DNA from 2 places in the Bacillus sp. D48C genome. Region 2 is predicted to be linked to the other one. Evidence: riboswitches for the same ligand, from Rfam matches in the RefSeq annotation. Region 2 holds a riboswitch; the other holds the start of a gene.
The links. A riboswitch is a leader RNA that binds a small molecule or an ion and turns the genes downstream of it on or off. The one in region 2 is predicted to bind S-adenosylmethionine.
Positions count from the first base shown of each region.

Region 1: another riboswitch for S-adenosylmethionine. It lies ahead of ACLBXA_RS15410 (Na+/H+ antiporter NhaC family protein); the one in region 2 lies ahead of ACLBXA_RS27045 (MetQ/NlpA family ABC transporter substrate-binding protein).

Region 1 is NZ_JBKFAQ010000005.1:235,879-246,532, reverse strand. It holds gene brnQ3 (branched-chain amino acid transport system II carrier protein BrnQ3) at 1-196, shown strand, start outside; gene ACLBXA_RS15440 (DUF3922 domain-containing protein) at 221-559, opposite strand; gene ACLBXA_RS15435 (response regulator) at 617-1,249, opposite strand; gene ACLBXA_RS15430 (sensor histidine kinase) at 1,246-2,301, opposite strand; gene liaF (cell wall-active antibiotics response protein LiaF) at 2,301-3,041, opposite strand; gene ACLBXA_RS15420 (PspA/IM30 family protein) at 3,149-3,811, opposite strand; gene ACLBXA_RS15415 (lmo0954 family membrane protein) at 3,859-4,215, opposite strand; gene ACLBXA_RS15410 (Na+/H+ antiporter NhaC family protein) at 4,397-5,713, opposite strand; SAM riboswitch class I at 5,808-5,913, opposite strand; gene ACLBXA_RS15405 (DUF402 domain-containing protein) at 6,034-6,552, opposite strand; gene gltP (glutamate/aspartate:proton symporter GltP) at 6,621-7,895, opposite strand; gene ACLBXA_RS15395 (murein hydrolase activator EnvC family protein) at 8,390-9,664, shown strand; gene ACLBXA_RS15390 (hypothetical protein) at 9,766-9,924, shown strand; gene ACLBXA_RS15385 (sodium-dependent transporter) at 9,950-10,654, opposite strand, start outside.
Region 2 is NZ_JBKFAQ010000017.1:61,357-72,010, reverse strand. It holds gene ACLBXA_RS27055 (methionine ABC transporter permease) at 1-166, opposite strand, end outside; gene ACLBXA_RS27050 (methionine ABC transporter ATP-binding protein) at 141-1,181, opposite strand; gene ACLBXA_RS27045 (MetQ/NlpA family ABC transporter substrate-binding protein) at 1,194-2,006, opposite strand; SAM riboswitch class I at 2,093-2,207, opposite strand; gene ACLBXA_RS27040 (NAD(P)-dependent alcohol dehydrogenase) at 2,287-3,195, opposite strand; gene ACLBXA_RS27035 (DUF6612 family protein) at 3,352-4,116, shown strand; gene ACLBXA_RS27030 (FAD-binding oxidoreductase) at 4,183-5,619, shown strand; gene ACLBXA_RS27025 (MFS transporter) at 5,616-6,149, shown strand; gene ACLBXA_RS27020 (DUF3981 domain-containing protein) at 6,228-7,946, shown strand; gene ACLBXA_RS27015 (multidrug effflux MFS transporter) at 8,064-9,323, shown strand; gene ACLBXA_RS27010 (hypothetical protein) at 9,357-9,803, opposite strand; gene ACLBXA_RS27005 (hypothetical protein) at 10,078-10,581, shown strand; gene ACLBXA_RS27000 (DUF3951 domain-containing protein) at 10,598-10,654, opposite strand, start outside.

The DNA of each region.
Region 1 (10,654 bases), on a different contig from region 2:
GAGCGTATTTGATGGATTAAAACAAGGCGGTATTCCAGTCTCGTTTATCACGTCCAACTTTGAATTTATTCCTTTATATAATGAAGGAATAGGCTGGCTATTACCAGCATTAGCCGGAGCACTTATCGGATTTACTATCGCTAAACTAAACGGTGCTAAAAAAGTTCCCTTAATAACCGACGCAAAAGCATCCTAAAAAAACTCCCGAAAGGGAGTTTTTTTACATTTGATAAGCAGTATGATTAAAACTACTTATTTTATACGCTTTCGTATAATATTCAATATTCGTATCAACTGTTTCTACCTTAACAACATCATAGCAGTCTTCTTGCTTTACTAAAAATAAATAGTATTCCTCTGTTGCCTCAATAATCGCAATTTTATCTGTTTCAACATTATATTGTTCACAAAGCGCTTGTAATGCGTTCACATAATCCCCTAATTTTTTAGACTTATCCATTCCGAATATAGTTTGAACTAACATATACATTCTCCCCTTTGTATGTACTGTTAACAACTTAATGATAACGCTTACATTTATTAGCGTCAATAAAAAGATTTGATGCAAACTAATAATCAATGGGGATAGTCCCCCACTGATTAAAGTTGCACTTTATCATTTCGTTAATTGATGTCTAAATGCATAAATAACCGCCTGTGTCCGGTCACTTACATTTAGTTTATTTAATATATTACTCACATGTGTCTTTACTGTTTTGAGGGCAATAAACAATTCATCTGCAATCTCTTGATTACTTTTCCCCTCTGCAATTAATAACAAAATTTCAGACTCTCTTTCTGTTAACTCCTCATGCAAAGGTTGCTCTTTCTTTTGACGCATACGGGACATCATTTTCCCGGTAACTTTCGGCTCTAATACCGTTTCTCCATCATAAGTAGCTCGTACAGCGTCCGCTATATCACTTGCTCTTGATGTTTTTAATAAATAACTAGTCGCCCCAGCCTCAATAACAGGATACAATTTTTCGTCATCTAAAAAGCTTGTTACAACTACAATTTTTGCTTCTGGCCATTCTTGAATAATAGCACGTGTTGCTTCGACACCATCCATCTCATCCATAACAAGGTCCATTAAAATAATATCCGGTCTTAATTGCAGTGCTAATTCTGATCCTTTTTTTCCATTTTCAGCTTCCCCGACCACTTCAATATCTGGTTGTGTAGATAAATATGCCGATACACCCATACGAACCATTTCATGATCATCGACAAGCAATACTTTTATCATACTTCTCCCCCTCTCTCAAGCATAATCGGTACTTTCACTTCTATTTGTGTACCTTTGGCCGGGAAACTCAGTACCTTGAGTGTCCCACCAATTTCATGAACACGCTCTTGCATCGATCTTAAGCCATAGGAACCGGCTTTATTAACGCCTACTTCAAACCCAACACCGTCATCAATGATTTTTAAAATCGCATATTGATCAATTTTTCGAAGGCGCACTTCTGTTTTCTTTGCCTTCGCGTGTCGCAACGTATTTGATAGCGCTTCTTGCACAATACGGAATAAATGATCTTCTACACCTTTTTTTAATTCTATTGGCTCAATAAGCCATTCAATTTTCATATGTTGTTTTCGCGATAATTCCGTTAATAATTCCTCTATACCTTCTGTCAGTTTCTTACCTTCCAATTGTACAGGACGTAAATGAAGGAGCAATGCTCTCATTTCTGATTGAGCATTTACAACCATATTTTCAACAAGTTGTAATTGTTTTTTTGTCACATCTGGAAATTCAGTTATTTGTTCATTAATCGCTGACATCATCATCGACATTGCGAAAAGCTGCTGACTTACTGAATCATGCAACTCCCTTGCTAAGCGATGCCTTTCTTGAGAAATCGCTTCTTGTCTCATCTCTTCATTCCAATGAGCTCGTTCATTCGTTACTTTTTGAAAGAGTCCAGCTTGCTCCTCTAATCGACGAGCCAGAACGATTACTTTTCGCTCCACTTCATGAAATTCATCATCCGCAGTAAACGAAACATCACTCGGAAAATTCCCTCGCTCTACTTCAAATAGAAAAGTATTTAATCCTTGTATACGCTGCTCTATATAGTAACCGATTGCATATCCTACAATTCCCCCGATAAGTAAACTTGTAGTCATAATAAACAAGCCAATTGGAACAGAAGCGATGGATTCCTTCCATAATAAATCATACACTTGTTGCTCGCTTTTCCAAACATATACAATTGTACAAATGAGTGCGATACTAACAGAGGACAACATAGAATAACGAATATACATCCACGAAATATTTTTTTGTTTCTTCATTATACTTTCCTCACTTCCGTGTCGCCTACGACAAGCGAAGAAATAATTTTAATACGACGAGGAGCCTCTTTATACTGCTCTGTTCTAAATGTAACATTGCGGTTAAACCCTGTCTCTTCATGACCTGGCAAGAGCACACGGCCGACAATAACAGAGTGATTTAAAGAAAGTTCAATATCATATGGCACATATAAACGAATATTACCAACGACACCTCGAATAACAATTACTGTTTCTCCTTCTGGAATCATAGCAGTTGTTAAATCTATTTCCACATCACAAGCACCATATTGAACATTAATATCCTCAAGTTCATAAATATGATCCATCATTCGTACATTGCCTACAAACATATTTTTCAAATATGGTTCTGTACGATATATTTGCTTCTCTTCGTCTATAATCCCTTTTTCTTTAATTTCAACCTTCATTGCTTTTTGCTGATGTCCTTGTTGAATCAATTGATAACCAATTAAAGCTAAACAAGCAAATACGACAAGAACAAATGCTGCTGATGAAAATAAGAAAAATAAAAATACGATACCACCAACAAATAAAAATACATTCCCCCGTACATAACGATTCTTTTTACGATAATGCCTTCCAAACATAAGCATAATAAATGCAAAAATGAGACCACCTGGTTCAAAATGTCCAAGTATCATATCAAGAAAAAGACCGAACCCAAATATGATGAGGAGCATCCCCATTAATTGTGTCTTTGAAAAATGTTTCTTCACTTCAGCTCCCCCCCTTCTTGTCACATATACATAGAAGAAAAGGCATTGCTTTCCAACACCTTTTCTCCTATCACTATATCATAAGCCTGTTTTATAATATACTACTATTATTTTGTTAACTCTTTCGTTAACGATACATCATTCTTTTCTTTCATTTCACGCTCAAGTTTTGCAATTTTCATATCAAATGTGTCACGCTCATGCCCTTCATTCATACGAGTTTCTAAGTCACGAATGTGATCTTCAATTTCTTCAAATCGTAAGAACGGATTATTTTCATCCATTTTATGCATCGCAGTATTCATCCGACGATTTGCATGTGCCATATTTTCACGTGCCATTAGTTCCATACGCTTTGCGTGCATTTCTTTTAATTTATTTTTCATTTCAGAAAGACGACGCTCTAACTCATCAATTTGCTCTACAACACCTGCATACATTTCTTCTAATCGAGTTACTTGCCCTTCATAATAAGCTACCTCTTCTAACGCACGTTCGTGCAATTGTAATTCGCCTGCTTCTTGAGCAACGATAGCTTGCTTTGATCTTTTATTAACGAAATAACGTGCTTGCTCAAGCTCACGAGCGAAGTTAGATTTTAATGTTTTATGACGCTCAATTAACTTCTCAATTTTTGTTATTTCACGCTCACTATCACGTAAATATTGGTTTAACATCGCAATTGGATTTTTTCTTTCCTTCTCATCTAACACGTTATGAAAATCAGCTAAAATTGCATCGCGTACACGTCCGAATAAAGATTGTTTCATTATAAATCTTCCTCTCTTCTACTTTAATTATAATTTGATTTATTGTTTTAGTTTTTCATTAATTTGTTCCACTCATCTTCAAAGTTGCTATATGGTTTAGAACTTTCTGGAGCAGATTCAACAACTACATCTTTTTCTTTTTTCCACTCACGGTATCCGTAGTATAAAACCACTAAAGCAGCGATACCGATTAATGCTGGTGAATGAGAAAGTGCAATGGATAAACCGATTAAACCAACAATACCCCAAGCTAACTTTCCAAAAAATGATTTAGCTCGCACAAATGATTTATAGCTCCAATATACAACTCCTGCTCCGATTGCGAATCCTACAATACCAGCAAGACTACCAAGAGCAATTAAAGCCAAAATACCGGCTGCGATAAACGCTAGAAATTGTTTCATCTTGTGCTTGCCTCCCTTCGATTTGATACTCTTATCTTAACTATTTTTTCATCTTTCCATAACGAGCTTAAGAACCGTTTTTAACTCAGACTTAAGACCGAGTCATATTCAGCCCTTTACGCAAAAAAACGTGCAGAGTCTATTCTCTGCACGTTTTTTAATTACTAACGTTCATATTAGATTAAGCTGTTTTATGATACTTTTTTTTCTCAGCTACTTTCGAAAACCTTGGAAACCCAATTAAAATAGAAACAATCCCACATACTCCAACTAAAATTGGATAAAATGCATATGGTAACAATTCAACCGGAGATAACGCTGCAAATCCTGCTGCCGTTAACATTTGGGCACCGTACGGGATCAACCCTTGCACACAACATGAGAAAAGATCTAATACACTCGCTGATTTACGAGGATCTATTTCATATTGATCCGCAATATTTTTTGCAAGCGGGCCTGTAAAAATAATCGAAATCGTATTATTTGCTGTACACATATTCGTCATACTCACTAAACCAGCAATACCAAATTCCGCTCCTTTTTTCGAACGAATATTACGTGTTAATACATTCATTAAATATTGAATACCACCATTATATTGGATTAATTCAACCATACCGCCAATTAATATAGCAAGTAATACTAACTCCATCATACCGCCCATTCCAGTCGTTACACTTTTAAAGAAACTTTCTAACGTGTAACTTCCATCTATAAGACCGATAACACCAGATAGTACAGTTCCACCAGTTAATACGATAAGTACATTCCAGCCAAGTAGAGCTGTAATAAGTACTCCTGCGTACGGTAAAATCTTTATCCAATCAAAGCTATGCGCTTTAACCTGCGTATCACTTCCTGAAGTAACTATTACTAATAGTACAATTGTAATAATAGCCGCTGGTAATACAATTAAAAAGTTCGTTTTAAACTTATCTTTCATTTCTGTTCCTTGTGAACGAACAGCTGCGATTGTTGTATCTGAAATAAATGATAAATTATCACCAAACATCGCTCCGCCAACAACAGTAGCCATCGTAAGCGCAATTGAGATATCAGTTTGACCACTAATACCTACAGCAATTGGTGCTAACGCTGCAATTGTTCCCATTGAAGTCCCCATAGCTAATGAAATAAATGCACCAATAACAAAGATTCCAGCTACGATAAATCCTGGCGGTAAAATAGTTAACGCTAAATTAACAGTTGAATCTACCCCGCCCATTCCTTTAGCAGTTTCAGAAAATGCACCAGCAAGCACAAAAATTAATACCATAATCATAATATCTGGATTTCCTGCACCTTTAGCGAACCGCTCTACTTTCACATTAAAACTTTCTTTACGATTCATCACTAAAGCAACTCCTACAGCAATTGAAATCGCTACAAGTATCGGCAATTTATAGAAATCACCTGTAATAATTCCAGAACCAATAAATAGCGCCAAAAATATCCCAAGTGGTAATAAAGCTAAACCATTTCCTCTCGTTTCTTTCAAAGTACCATCTCTCCCTAGTTTCAACCTTTTTCTAATGAATAACAAAAGACCTCTTCCGATGAGAAGAGGTCTTATACATCTATAAGAAACACTCTTCTCATCTTTCAAGCACACGCTTGCTGGATTTGGCACAGCACTCTGAAATCGAGTCCGCTGCCGAGGCATCGTAGGGCCAGTCCCTCCGCCTCTCTTTATAAGAAGGTTTCATATTTATTTTTTAATAATAATTTCTTCCCTAACTTTACTCGCTTACAAAACAAAAGTCAATTATTTTTTGTATAGATTTTTTTGGTAATTATACAAAAATTTGAATACAACAATCATTTTAACTTTTCGATTTCTTCTTCCAATATTGAAATCCAATAAAATTCACTATTTTTTATTGCTGCTAATATCCATTTCGTAGTGTACCAAGCTAACTCATACTCTTCCTTCGTGACATCGCCACTTTTATAAGCATCCTCTAGCTCTTCTTCATCTAATATATACACCTTACCGCTGGGTAATAATACTACATCTAAATATAAATCATCAAAATACGGTAAACCACGATCGTCTATTTCATATTCTTTCGTCACATCAATATAATATTGCACTAAATTGTGCCTATCATCTAACATAGCTGTAATCGCAAAGTTCTTTCCATTAATGAAATATTGAACCCACGTATACCCATCACTTGCAATACAAATTTCTTTACCATCATATTCTTTACAACTAGGCTCTCTCACTTTTTTTATATCCAGTATTCCGAGCATTCCCTCTTCCACTTGCTTAACCGTATAACTCTTTTCTATTAGTCTCTTCCACGAAGCACCGTCACCATATTTACGTTTCATTATGTCTGCTCCTCTTCTATATACAGAAAAGCTCCCACATATTATGTGAGAGCTTGTTCATATTATAATTAAGCAGCTTGACCCTTTTCAGAAATCTCTTTTAAATAAGCTTGTCCTTTTTCAGCGTCATATTGACCTTCCCACTTAGACATAACTACAGCTGCTAAAGAGTTTCCTACAACGTTAACTGCTGTACGAGCCATATCTAAAATACGGTCAATACCAGCAATGAACGCTAAACCTTCAGGTGGAATACCTACTGTACCAAGTGTCGCTAATAATACAACGAATGATACGCCCGGTACACCTGCGATACCTTTTGAGGTAACCATTAATACAAGTAATAATGTAATTTGTTGTGTAATAGATAAATCAATACCGTACATTTGCGCCAAGAAAATCGCCGCAATTGCTTGATATAAAGTTGATCCATCTAAGTTAAATGAATAACCTGTCGGAATAACGAAAGATGTAATTGCTTTCGGACAACCGAATTTCTCCATTTTCTCCATGATTTTCGGTAAAACTGTTTCTGAGCTTGCTGTAGAATACGCTAAGATCAGCTCGTCTTTTAAAATCTTAAAGAATTGGAAAATGTTAATTCCAAATATTTTCGCTGTAAGTCCTAAGACAACTACGACGAAGAAGATCATTGCTCCATATACGACAATTAGTAATTTCCCTAATGGAATTAATGAAGCAAGACCAAATGTAGAAACTGTAACACCAATTAGTGCAAACACACCAAATGGTGCAAATTTCATAACTTGGTTTGTTACATAAAACATTGCGTCAGCTACACCTTGGAAAAATTGAAGAACTGGTCTTCCTCTTTCACCAATTGCTGCTACACCTAAACCAAATAGTACAGAGAAGAATATAATAGCAAGCATATCTCCGTCAGCTAATGACTTCATAATGTTCGTTGGAACAATATTTACAAATGTATCTGCAAATGAATGACTTTGTACTTGCTCTGTTGTATGTGTATATTTTGAAATATCTGTCTTTGTTAACTGCTCCATATTCACGCCTTTTCCTGGTTGGAAAATATTCGCTATTAATAGACCAACAATAATTGCAATTGTTGTAATAATTTCAAAGTAAATAATTGTTTTTCCGCCTAGTCGACCTAGTTTTTTAACATCGCCAACACCAGCAACCCCAACAACAATACTTGCTACAACAATCGGTACAACGATCATTTTAATTAATCGGATGAAAATATCACCAATTGGTTGTAAATAACTCACTACAGCCGGATTGCCAAAGAAAATCGCCCCAACTGCAATACCAAGTGCAAGTCCTATTAATATTTGCCATGCAAGTCCTATTCTTTTCATATTTGTTGTAACCCCCTCTTCGATGTGTCACTCTATCTCTCATTCTATCTCTATAAAACTAAGAAATTAAGAGTATTACATATTATTCGACAATTCACTACATTTTGTCCCTGTTAAAAATCATAAATCAAAATTTAAAATCTGACAACAAAATAACTTTGCTCGAACACAAATAATTTTCTTGACAAAAAATAAACTCATGTCAGAAAACCTCACATGAGAACGATTCCTTACTAGTATTTCATTGGCTTTCTAAGTAATATTTCACCCCATAAAAACTCTTACTTCCCTCCTGCATTTTACAAATAAATCAAAAATTTACCTTTGTTACACATATAAATAAAATGTAAGTACTATGACAATTAAAGTTGAAAAATGATAAATTCCGACAAAACTTAGCAATTTTATAAAGTTTTCTTTACATTATGATTACAACGATAGACACCCTTCTTCTTATGATATATAACATTCATAGGGAAAGGAGTCAGACAACAATGAAAAAGAAATTTGCAGCGTTTAGTGTTTTAGCAGCAGGAACGATTTTTGCTTCCCCGTTACTTTCACCCGTATACGCTGAAACGAATCAAGATAAATTAACTAACATTCAATCTGAATTAGAAGGCAAACAAAGTGACTTACAAAATAAATCAGTCGAGAAAGAACAAATAGAAAAAGAAATTCAAGAATTACAGAAGAAAATCGATGAATTAACTACTTCTATTAATAAAAACGAGGCTGAATTAAACGATACAAAAAAAGAAATTAGCAAAACACAACAAGTAATTACTGACAAAAAGAAACATATAGAACAATTACAAACAAACATAGATACACGTCAGGAAGTTATTAAACAACGATTACAATCTATGCAAGAAAAACCGCGTACAAATATCATTACAGAAGTATTAACAAACTCTACAAACATTGCTGATCTTGTTGATAATATGTACTCCGTAAGTTTAATATTAAACAACGATACAGATATTGTAAAAAAACAAACATCTGATCAAAATGCTGTAACTACAGAAAAAGAAGCTGTTGAGAAAAAAGAACAACAACTGAAAGAATCTGAGCAAAAACTAGAACAAAAACAGCAAGAATTACAAAATAACCAACAACAGCAACAAACTCTTATTAACGATCTACATACGAAAGTAGCAAAAGTAGATTCAGAGATTGAAGGATTAGAAGAATCCAAAGGTATTTTAGAAAATCAACGTCAAGCTGTTCAAAAAGCAATTGAAGAAGAAAAACGTGCCGAAGAAGCTCGTAAAGCGGAAGAAGCTCGCCAGGCAGAAGAGGCTCGCAAACAACAAGCTACTAAATCTGCTCAAGCAACTCAAGCAGCTCCAACACCACATGATACAAATATCGGTGGCTTTATCAAACCAGCAGCTGGATCAAAAACATCCGGATTCGGTGTACGTTCTTTAGATAACCATAAAGGAATTGACATCGCTGCTTCGGGAACGGTTCCAATTATCGCTGCTGCAGATGGCGTTGTTATTCGCTCAGAATTATCATCTAGTTACGGAAACGTAGTGTACTTATCTCACCGTATAAACGGAAAAACATATACGACAGTATATGCTCATATGAATAGCCGTTCCGTATCGAATGGACAAACTGTAAAACAAGGCGATCAGCTTGGATTTATGGGGAATACGGGCCAATCATACGGACAACATTTACACTTCGAACTTCATCTTGGAGAATGGAATGTCGGCAAGACAAACGCAGTTGACCCATCTCCTTATATCGGATTATAAAAAACCTCGGTGCCTACCGAGGTTTTTTATTTACACTTCACACAATATAGGCATTCTACATAAACTATAACTAAATGCCTATAGTTTACGAGGTGATCCATATGAATACGCAATTACAACAAAAAATAGAAGAAGCTAGAACGACATATATCGGCCGGATATTTACATTTGGCGGCTCAGTTTTATTTTTAATCGGTTCATTCCTCGCAGTCACCACAGCCTATAAAGCGTATAATCGGCTATTACATTCATCAACATAAAAAAGACGGTAGATCCCCGTCTTTTTTATGCAAACATTTTAAATATACCTATCGCATTTAAAAATACAATTATTACAGTTACCGGAATGACATAACGAAGTAAGAAGAACCAAATGTTAAATAACGTTTTCCCTTTCGTTTCCGTCACTTCTAATTCTTTCATCAACAATTCTTTACTCATTTTATTTGGTACAAATAATGAAATAGCTAGTACTCCTAACGGCAGCAATACGTTACTTACTGAAAAGTCGACTAAATCAAAAAATGTTTTCCCGAATATTTTCACGTCACTCATTATTCCAAATGATAACGCTGATGGAATACCGACTGCAAAAATAAGAATACCAATTAATAATGATGCTGACGGACGCTTCTTCTCATTACCTTTCGCAACAGATGCTACTACAATTTCAAGCATTGAAATTGCTGATGTTAAAGTCGCAAAGAAGAATAAAATTAAAAACATAATAAAGAAAAATTGACCAAATGGTATTTTTGCAAATACTGCTGGAAGGACGATAAACAGTAATCCCGGTCCTTCAGTCGGTTTAACTCCTAATGCGAAAATCGCTGGGAAAATTGCTAATCCTGCAAGTACTGTAACAAAAACAGTTAAACTTACAATAGATGTTGCTGATTTCGCTAAATGTTCTTCTTTCTTTAAATACGAACTATACGTTACCATTACCGAGGCACCTACAGTTAGCGAGAAGAAAGATTGTCCCATCGC
Region 2 (10,654 bases):
TTTTATTTTCGTGCTGTCCACCAGGTCTTGTTAAAACAAGTGTTACACTAAGTGGCAGTGCAATAAGGATCGAGATGAGTAATGAAATAGATGTCATTTGAAAGGTTTGGATTGTGGCTTCCCATATGACTTTACTCCATTCATCCAAAAAGGACTTGTTTTCCATAGTCTGTTTTCCCTCCCTCTACGATGATACCTTTCTCTTGTAAGAATGCTAAAGCACGGTTTACTTCATTTTTTTCACCTTGCATATGAACGACAAGTTTCCCATATGCCTCATGTTTTAACTGTGTAATATTACCAGATAAAATATTTGGATATACTTGGAAACGTTTTGTGGCGACAGCTAGTGCTGGTTCCCCTGAAGAACTTCCTATAAAAGAAAGTGTTACAATTTCTCCAGTACTTTGTAGTTCTTTCTGTACCTCTTCTGGAATTTTCGCTGCAAATGCGCTATTTACAAATTTCTTCGTTGTTACATGTTGTGGGTTTGTGAAAATATCTTTCACAGTCCCGCTTTCGACTACAGATCCATGTTCCATAACGGCAACGCGGTCGCATATACGTTGGATAACATTCATTTCGTGTGTAATGAGTAAAATCGTAATTCCAATTTCTTCGTTAATCTTTAATAACAAATCAAGAATAGAATCAGTTGTTTCTGGATCTAAAGCACTCGTTGCTTCGTCACTTAATAACACTTCAGGCTCATGTGATAGTGCACGTGCAATTGCAACGCGCTGTTTTTGACCGCCAGAAAGTTCACTTGGATAAGCATCTTTTCGATTGAAAAGATCGACAATGCGTAAATATTTTTCTACCCTTTTTTTAATTTCCACTTTTGGAATACCAGCAAGGCGTAAAGGTAATGCAATGTTTTCATAGATGCTAACAGTTTTAAGTAAATTGAATCCTTGAAAGATCATTCCGATTTTTTGTCTCGCTTTTGCTAGTTCTTTTGTCGATAACGTTGTTAAGTCTTGTTCGTTTACAATGATATTTCCTGTCGTTGGTTTTTCTAATAAATTTACACATCGAATCAATGTACTTTTACCAGCGCCACTATACCCAATGATTCCAAATACCTCGCCTTTTTCTACTTTAAGGGAAGTAGACTTAAGAGCCTCAACATTCCCTTTTTTTGTTGTAAATACTTTGGATATATTTTTTAATTCAATCATTATCGTCAGCTCCTACCAAGATGGTAAAACTGAACCATCAAATTTTTTCTCGATAAACTCTTTTACTTCTTTAGATTGATAAGCTTTCTTTAATTTATTTACAACGGCATCATCTTTATTTTCAGTACGAACAACGACCCAGTTCACATATGGTGAATCTTTTCCTTCGCGGAAAATAGAATCTTTCGCTGGACTTAATTTTGCACCTAATGCAAAGTTTGTGTTAATTGCAGCTGCTTTCACTTCACTTAGTTGCGTTGGTAATTGAGATGCCTCTAATTCGACAATCTTTAATTTTTTTGGATTTTCAATTACATCTTTTGCAGTCGCTTTTTCTGTAGCCTTTGGATCAACTTTTAAAACCCCTGCTTTTTCAAATAATTTTAAAGCTCGAAGTTCATTCGTTGGGTCATTTGGTACAGCAATTGCATCGCCCTCTTTTAAGTCTTTTACATCTTTTATATCTTTAGAATATACGCCCATAGGGAATGTTACTGTTGAAAATACTTCAGCTAATTTCATATTGCGTTCAGCTTTAAATACATCTAAATACGATTTCGTTTGGTAGCTATTTACATCAAGGCTTTTTTCATCTAAAGATACGTTTGGCGCTACATAATCATTAAATACTTTTATATCAATTTCGAGACCATCTTTTGCTGCAACTTCTTTTACCTTTTCAAAAATTTGTTCATGTGGTCCACCTGTTACACCGACAGTAATCTTTTTCTCGTCTAATGCTTTTACCTCTTTATCTGAACTCACGCTACAGGCGCCTAATAATAATACTGCTCCGCTTACAATGCTTAATAATACCTTTTTCAATCTATAAATCCCCCTTCATATACGTTCCAAAATAAAAAGCACCTCCCAAAAATAAGAGAGGTGCCGAATAGACGAAATAGATTCCTCTCTTATCTTCCAAAACGAAAACTCGTTTTGCAGGAATTAGCACCTTAGCTTATATGTTATAAGCTCGGTTGCCGGGCATCATCGGGCCAGTCCCTCCGCCACTCTTGATAAGAGTATGTGTATGTAGTTTTGAATATGGTACTAATAGTAAATCGTACAAAAAGAATTGTCAATGATATTTTCAGAATATATTTTATTTTAAGGTAATCGAAACATTTCCTTTCTTATGGCCCATTTCTACATACGTATGGGCTTCTACAACTTCTTCTAATCGGTAAGTTCTATCAATAACAGGTTTTAGCTTTTCTGTTTCAGCTAGTTGTTTTAGTAGGTTCATATCTTCTTTACTGACCTTTGCCATCATTCCATTCACAGATACATATTTTCCATTAGGCATTAATGCATCTGTACAAAGAGACTTTTTATATTTTCCAACTGCATCAAATATAATATCGTAGTGCTCGCCCTGCTTAGTAAAATCTTCTTTCATATAATCAATTACGTTGTCTGCCCCTAAGGCTGTAACTAAATCGAAATTCGAACTACTACAAATAGCTGTGACAGTCGCCCCGAAGTATTTAGCAAGTTGTACGGCAGCTGTCCCTACTGAACCAGAGGCGCCGTATATAAGTACTCGTTGCCCTTTTTTTATCTGTCCTTTTCTAAGGAAGTGCAATGCTGAAGTTCCGCCAAAAGGAATAACGGCAGCTTCTTCATATGTCACATTGGTAGGTTTTAATGCTATTAATCCACTTTCATGCACGCATGTGTATTCGGCATAACCACCAAGGTTTAGTTCTGTTAATGCAAAAACTGGATCTCCTTTTTTAAATTGTGTTACATCTGTTCCAATGTCTTCGATTTCACCGGATAACTCTACGCCAAGTATAGGTTTCCTCGGTTTTCTGAAACCTAATATGATCCGCATAGGAATCCAAAATAAGAGGGGGCTATTAAAGCCACGTATTCTACAATCTCCAGTCGATACACTTGTTGCGTGAATTTTAACTAATACTTCATTTTTTTTAGGTTTAGGCTTTTCTACATTTTGAATCTGGAGAACATTAGGTGGTCCATACTTTGTGCAAATAATTGCTTTCATAATGACCTCCTGAAATGAGTTGTTATTATTTACATCATATTTAAACTTTTTCTCAAACATGTTGCTATATAGGAAAAAAATTAAAGAAGAATATTACGAATTATATAGATTTCATAGGAAAAGAGATGATATTATTTTTGGGAAGGAGGGGACGTTATGAAAAAACTTATTTTAATTTCAAGTTTAGTACTTGCAGTTGGTCTAGGAGTAGGGTGTAGTAATGAGGAAACAAAAAAGACTGATGAACCGAAAAAAGAAGCTGTGCAGAAAGAAAAGGAATTAACAGCGAAGGATGTTTTCAATAAAGCGAATGAAGCTTTTAAAAACGAAGAAAATGTAACGATGACATATGATGTGGGAATAAAGGCTGAAGGAACAGAGATGAATGTAATGAAGGCTAAAATGCAACTAGAGCCGAAGAAAAAAAACTCTCGTTCTGAAATGAATGTTTCTGGTACAGAGGTTATTGTTTATGATGTGGGTGGAAAAATTGCTGGTCAGGTGAAAAATCCTAATTCGGGTGAAGTTATGTCTGTACCAGAGGAACAATTAAATGCTAACGGAATGAATGCGACTCAAGGAATGGTAGATAATTTAGAGATTCCATCGGAAATTTTAAATAAAGTGAAGATGGAGAAAAGTGGAGATAATTATAAGCTGAAGTTTGCATTAAAAGGGCAAGAGACAGAGAGTATGTTAGCTAGTATGGATGAAAAGCAGAAACAAATGCTACAAGGCCAAAATGCAAAGATAGAAGAAATAGATGGAGAATATATTATTACAAAAGATTTTAAATATGAATCAGCAAAGATAGATATGGTTATGAGTAGCAATGGTGAGGATAAAGCGCACATTATTACGGATGCGAAGTTTACATCGTATGATAAATTTGATCCAATACAATTGCCAGCAGCAAAGTAATCACTGTCAAGAGAGGTACCTGAAAGAACGGGTATCTCTTTTTGTTGCTAATAAGGAGAGTGTCCTTTGAAAAAAAGAAAGATAGCAGTGGTCATTGCGGCATATACGGTTTTGCTTGCAACGTCTGTACATACGTATAAAAAACAAATTGATCATCCTATTATGAGTGATGTAGGTAAATTGCTTCCGACAAAAATAAAACGAGTTGAAAGTGCTACGGAAGAGCACTCGTTAATAAAATTAGTGCGAGATGCAAAAGTTTCAGGAGAGAAAATTTCCATTGCAGGTATGCAACATAGCCAAGGAGGACAGACATATTATCCGAATGGTACGATGCTCGATATGAAAGGATATAATAAAATATTAGAATTTGATCCAGAGAAGAAGCGGATTACAGTTCAAAGTGGTGTCACGTGGAATGATATTCAGAAGAAAATAAATCCATATGGCCTTGCGGTACAGGTCATGCAGTCTCAAAATATTTTTACTGTTGGTGGTTCATTAAGTGTAAATGTACACGGGCGTGATATTCGTCATGAGGCACTGATTGATACAATAGAGTCATTTAGATTGTTAATGGCAGATGGCACGGTACGTAATGTAAGTAGAGAAGAAAATGCAGCGTTATTTCCATATGTCATTGGTGGTTACGGTTTATTTGGAGTTATTTTAGATGTGACGCTGAAGTTAACAGATGATGAATTATATGAAATGCACACGAGAATGATAGATTATAAAGAATACGCATCTTATTTCAAAGAGAAAGTGAAAAGAGATGAGAATGTTCGTATGCACTTAGCACGTATTTCTGTTGCTCCAAATTCATTTTTAAAAGAGATGTATGTGACAGATTATACTTTGGCACAAAATCAAAATATGAGAGAAGAGTACAGTGAATTAAAGGAAGAAAATATTATAGCTGCACCGAAATTTTTACTTGGGTTATCACGTTATAGTGATTGGGGAAAGAATACATTTTGGAATATACAAAGAGGTTATTTTGAACGTACAGATGGAAAGTATGAGACGCGTAATAATGTTATGAGATCAGATAGTGCTTTTATGGAATATGAAAATCCAAATAGGACCGAAGTGTTACAAGAATACTTTGTGCCTATAGATGCTTTCACGGAGTATATAGATGATTTACGTAACGTATTAAATGAAGAAGAGTTTAATTTGCTCAACATTACGATTCGTTACGTGGAAAAGAATGAAAATGCAGTTTTGTCCTATGCGAAAGATGATATGTTTGCGCTGGTTCTTTTAATTAACCAGGGACGCTCAGATAGTGAGATAAAGAAAACAGAGGATGTCATTCGGAAGATGATTGATGTTACTTTAAAGCATAACGGTAGTTACTATTTGCCGTATTATTCTTATCCAACGAAAGAGCAGTTAAAGAAGGCATATCCTCGTATTGAAGAATTTCTCAAGAAAAAGAAGGAAGTAGATTCAGAAGAGAGATTTGTGAATTTATTTTATAGGGAGTATACGAAATGACATATAGAAGATTTGTAGCTTCGCAAAGTATCATCATGATGGCAGGAAGTATGGTATTTCCTTTTTATATATTATTGCTTCGAAACGTTGGAAATAGCTTCTCGCAATTTGGCTGGGCGTATGGCTTATTTGCTTTAACATCAGCACTTGTATATCCACTAGTGGGAAAGGTATCTGATCAAGTAGGTGATAAAAAATTATTAATAATATACGCTTGGTCCATGGCAATCTTAATGCTTTGTTTTCCGATTGCCACGGAAGTATGGCATGTGTATCTTCTTCAAATTGTAATGGGAGTTTTAGGTGCTGTGCAGCGTAATACTGAGAAGACTTCGTTAGCACGAAAGGTTGCGCAGGAAAAGGCTGGTTATGAGATTGGAAAATACCATGTATGGACATCCATTGGCGGAGCAGTAGCGGTTATTGCCACGGGATATTTAGTAGATTTCTTTACGATTGGTACAATTTTTTATATTGCATCTATTCTATATGTAGTAAGCGGGATTGTATTAAGTAGTAAAAAAATATAACTATTCCTATTTTCACCTTAATACCCTTTATTTGTTATACTAAAAGGGAATACAAAAGAAAAGGGGACAGTGCCTTTGATGAAATTTGTAGTTTTAGCTATTCTTACTTTGTTTTTGATTCCATGGACAAGAAGTAGTAGTAAGCTTCGAGCAGTGGATAAGAAGGGAGATAAGAAGGTTGTAAAGGGTAAGAAATCATCTATTTTAGTTATTCCTGTTTTATTTTGGATAGGTATTGCAATCTATGAATACTTTTGGCTAATTGATGATCGAGTAGATTCGATTCTTACTCATTATTCTGTTGCAGTAGCAATTTTAATTGGGCTTGTTTTATTTTCACAAGATCAAATAGGTAAATTAGAAGGTACGTTAAAAGGACTTCTAATGTTTATTTTACTCGCAAGTTACGGTTACTTTGGTTATTTGCACGATATAGTAATCTCGCAAAAGAAATATGATTCTGTTGTTAAGGTAGAGAAAGATATTTCAGAGCCATTTACTGAAAATGACCAGCCGTTTACAGTGCCGCCAAAGACAGCGGAGAATAAGATGAAAAAAGTATTTGGTGATATTCCGAAAGTAGCTTATTTTGAGCTAGGAGAATTAACGCCACAAATGGTAAACGGCGAAGCTTTATATGTAGCGCCGATTGAAGTTTCAGGATTTTTTAAAGCGCGTAAAGCTGAGACAATTCCAGGGTATGTAACGATGTCAGGTACAAATCCTGATGCGGAAGCGAAACTGCACCTCGGTTATAAAATGAAATATGTGCCAAGCATGTTTTTTGGTAATAATTTAGAGCGTGTGGTAAGGCAAGCAGAACCAGATTTAATCTTTAAAGGAAAACCTAAATTTGAGGTTGATGATAAAGGGAAACCATATTATACAATGACGTATGGTGAATTTATTTCAGGAAGATCTGGATTTGAGGTAGAGGGTGTTGTCGTAGTAGACGCACAAACAGGTGAAGTGAAAAGGTATGATAAAGGAAAGGCACCTAAATTTGTTGATGGTGTATTAAATCATGAGACTGCATCTACGTTAAATACGTACTTTGGTAAATATATTCACGGATTTTGGAATACGAAATTCTCGCAAACTGATATGAAGATTCCGACTGAGTGGGGAACGAAAGAAGGCGTGACCCCGATCTTTGGTAAAGATGGAACACTATATTATTTTACAGACTTTACTTCTCCAAAAGAAGGAGTAGATTCAGCCCTAGGCTATTCATTAGTAGATGCACGCACAGGCAAGCTATATTACTATAATGGAAAAGAAGTGAAGGGGATTATGGATGGTTCAGCAGCTACAGAAGTAGTGGATAATTCCTTTAAGAGAGAGAAATGGCATGGGACAATGCCTGTCATTTATAACGTATACGGTAAACCAGCTTGGATTATTCCGGTTGTTGATGATGGAGGCCTAGTACGTGCACATACAGTTGTATATGCTGCTAATGCAAAAATATTTGCGACAGGTTCTTCGCAGAAAGAAGCGCTTGAGAATTATAAAAACGTAATGAGTGGTAATGGTGATACCTTTAGACCAACCTCAACAGGAAAAGAAGCGCAAAAAGAAGGTATTGTACAACGTGTATATAAAGAGAAATCAGGTGAAAATACAATCGTGTACGTACTTTTAGAGAATGAACAAAAGGTATTTATGATACCGGTGAAGAAATTCCCGTATGCTATGTTTACAGAAGTAGGAGACCCAATTCAAATTACATATTTAGATACAGGAGAGACGATGGCCTCAGTATCTAAATTTACGAATAGCAATGTGAAAAAGTAAAGCGATAGAATTTCTATCGCTTTTTTTACATTATGAAAGAGGAAAATGCGCTGTACTTGACGTATGTTTATGATGTAACTATAATTGTTACGATTCAGTGTGTATAGGAAAGGGTGAATTGAAAAAGTGAATGAAGTTAATCACGAAATATATAAACCTGTAAAGGCAAACAGGTTATGGATGATTCTTGTATTAGGAACACTTACGGCGATTGGGCCATTATCTATTGATATGTATTTGCCTTCATTACCGAAGTTAACGGATGACTTGCAAACAGGTGCATCCCTAGCGCAGCTTACATTAACAGCTTGTCTGCTTGGGCTGTCAGTAGGACAATTATTTGTTGGCTCAATTAGTGATATTTACGGAAGACGCAAACCACTTATTATTGCTCTTATTATTTATGTTGCTTCTTCTTTACTTTGTGCTGTTGCGCCATCTATTTGGACATTAGTGTTATTGCGCTTCCTACAAGGAGCTTCAGGATCAGCCGGGATTGTTATATCACGTGCGATGGTACGTGATATGTACTCAGGTTCTGAAATGACGAAGTTTTTCTCACTGCTTATGTTAGTAAACGGAGCAGCACCTATTTTGGCACCGATTATTGGGGGGCAATTATTACAGTTTACAACGTGGCGCGGTGTTTTCATCGTTCTTGGAGCAATTAGCGTATGCATGTTAATCTCAGCTACTTTTGTATTGCGTGAAACATTACCTCCTGAAGAAAGAGAAACGGGTGGTTTGTCAGGGACTTTGGCGACGTACGGAAAATTGTTAAAGGACCGTCTGTTTATGGGATATGCATTGTCACAAGGATTAGTAACAGCGGCAATGTTTGCATACATTTCGGGCTCACCATTTGTGTTGCAGAACATATACGGAGCATCACCACAGCAATTTAGTTTATTCTTTGCGATTAACGGCATCGGTATTATTATTGCTAGTCAGGTAACGGGTCGTTTAGCGGGGAAAGTGAATGAGAAGACATTATTTGTTGCTGGTATTATTATCGCAGCTGTTGGTGGCCTATCTTTACTACTGACAATCGTACTAGGAATAGGTTTAATCGGTGTTTTATGTTCGTTATTCCTTGTTGTATCAAGTGTCGGGGTTGTATCAACAACTGGGTTCTCATTAGCGATGAGAAATCAGAAGCAAGCTGCAGGAACAGCGTCAGCTTTATTAGGCTTATTACAGTTCATTTCAGGAGCGCTTGTCGCTCCGCTAGTAGGTATTGGTGGGAGTAATACAGCGTTACCGATGGGTGTTGTTATTGCGCTTTGTGAAGTAGGGGCAGTATTATGTTATCTATTTATGGCCAGAAGAAGTGAGAAGCAGTTTGAACTGCAACAAAGACAAAATTTAGAGGCTTAACAAAAAAGAACTGATTCAAAGGGAATGTTTGAATCAGTTCTTTTTTTCATTTCTTTGAAATACCTCATACATATTATTCATGATCGTATCATATAAAACAGCAAGTTTATCCCACACCCAGCGATTACTATCGACTTCTTTTTCCCCACAGTCGATAATATCGGTATGGTCAGTAATTTTATACGCTTTTTTAACGATAATAGGAGCAATCTTCGGTATACGTGGGATTTCCTTTAAGGTATCTGCAAAGTTTCCAATGTAGACATGACCGATGATTTCGATTGTTAATGATTTATCCGATATATTTAGCACGGTATGAAATTGATTTGTATGTTGTTGTTTTAAATATTGAGCTAACTTAAATGGAGCATGCTTCTTCTTTAATACGCGGCGAAGGCTCTCTGTATTTTCGATATGAAGTGATTTTTCGCGAATAAGGACACGAATATCTTCTCCCATAAAAGGCATTGTGTTGTACATAGATGATTCTCCTTAAAACCTTACATATGTTTGCGTTATGCATATGTAAGTCTAGCATGGTTTGTTCTTTATGTGTGCTTACAGTTTTGTAAGGTGATGTAGTAAAGCATTGCAAAAGTTATTTGTATAAAGTGACGATACTGTGACAAACATGTTGGTATATATATTACGATGTCGTCTTAAGTGTAAAAAGTAGGGCGTTCTCGGTATAATAACAAGTGGAGATAAAAGAAACTATAATGAGTAATAGCTGTAGATAAAAGGAGAAGAAGAGATGAAGAAGGTTTTGGGTATTGCTGTAATGGGAAGTATGATCCTTCTAGCAGGATGTAATGGAAATAAAGATACGAAAGAACCGAAAGAAAAGGTAGAGCAATCTACTGAACAAACAGAAGAGATGAAAGAATACCTTGCAGTACATGAAAAATACGATATAAAAATGAATAAAGAAATTAATAAAGCACTGCAGTTATTTGAAGTGGCAAAAGAAAAGGGCGGTAAGGAAATAACGAATGCAACATATAAAGAAGACGTGCAAAAGGTAACGACGAGCATGTTAGAAGATATTGATCATATACGTAAAGAAATTCGTGTTCCGAAGTCGAAAGAGCAAGAACATGAGGTATATGTTGGTTTCTTGAATGAATCAGAACAAGCGATGAAAAAATTACAGAAGTTAGCTAAAGAAGAAGATTCATCGTTGATTCGTGATATAGAAATTAACTTTGCAACAGCATCGACATACTATAAACGTTTTCAAGCAGAAACGAAAAAATAACCTTGCCTGTGCAAGGTTATTTTTTCTTCTTGCCATCTCTGTCTTCATCCTCAGATACTAATATTTTCTGTTC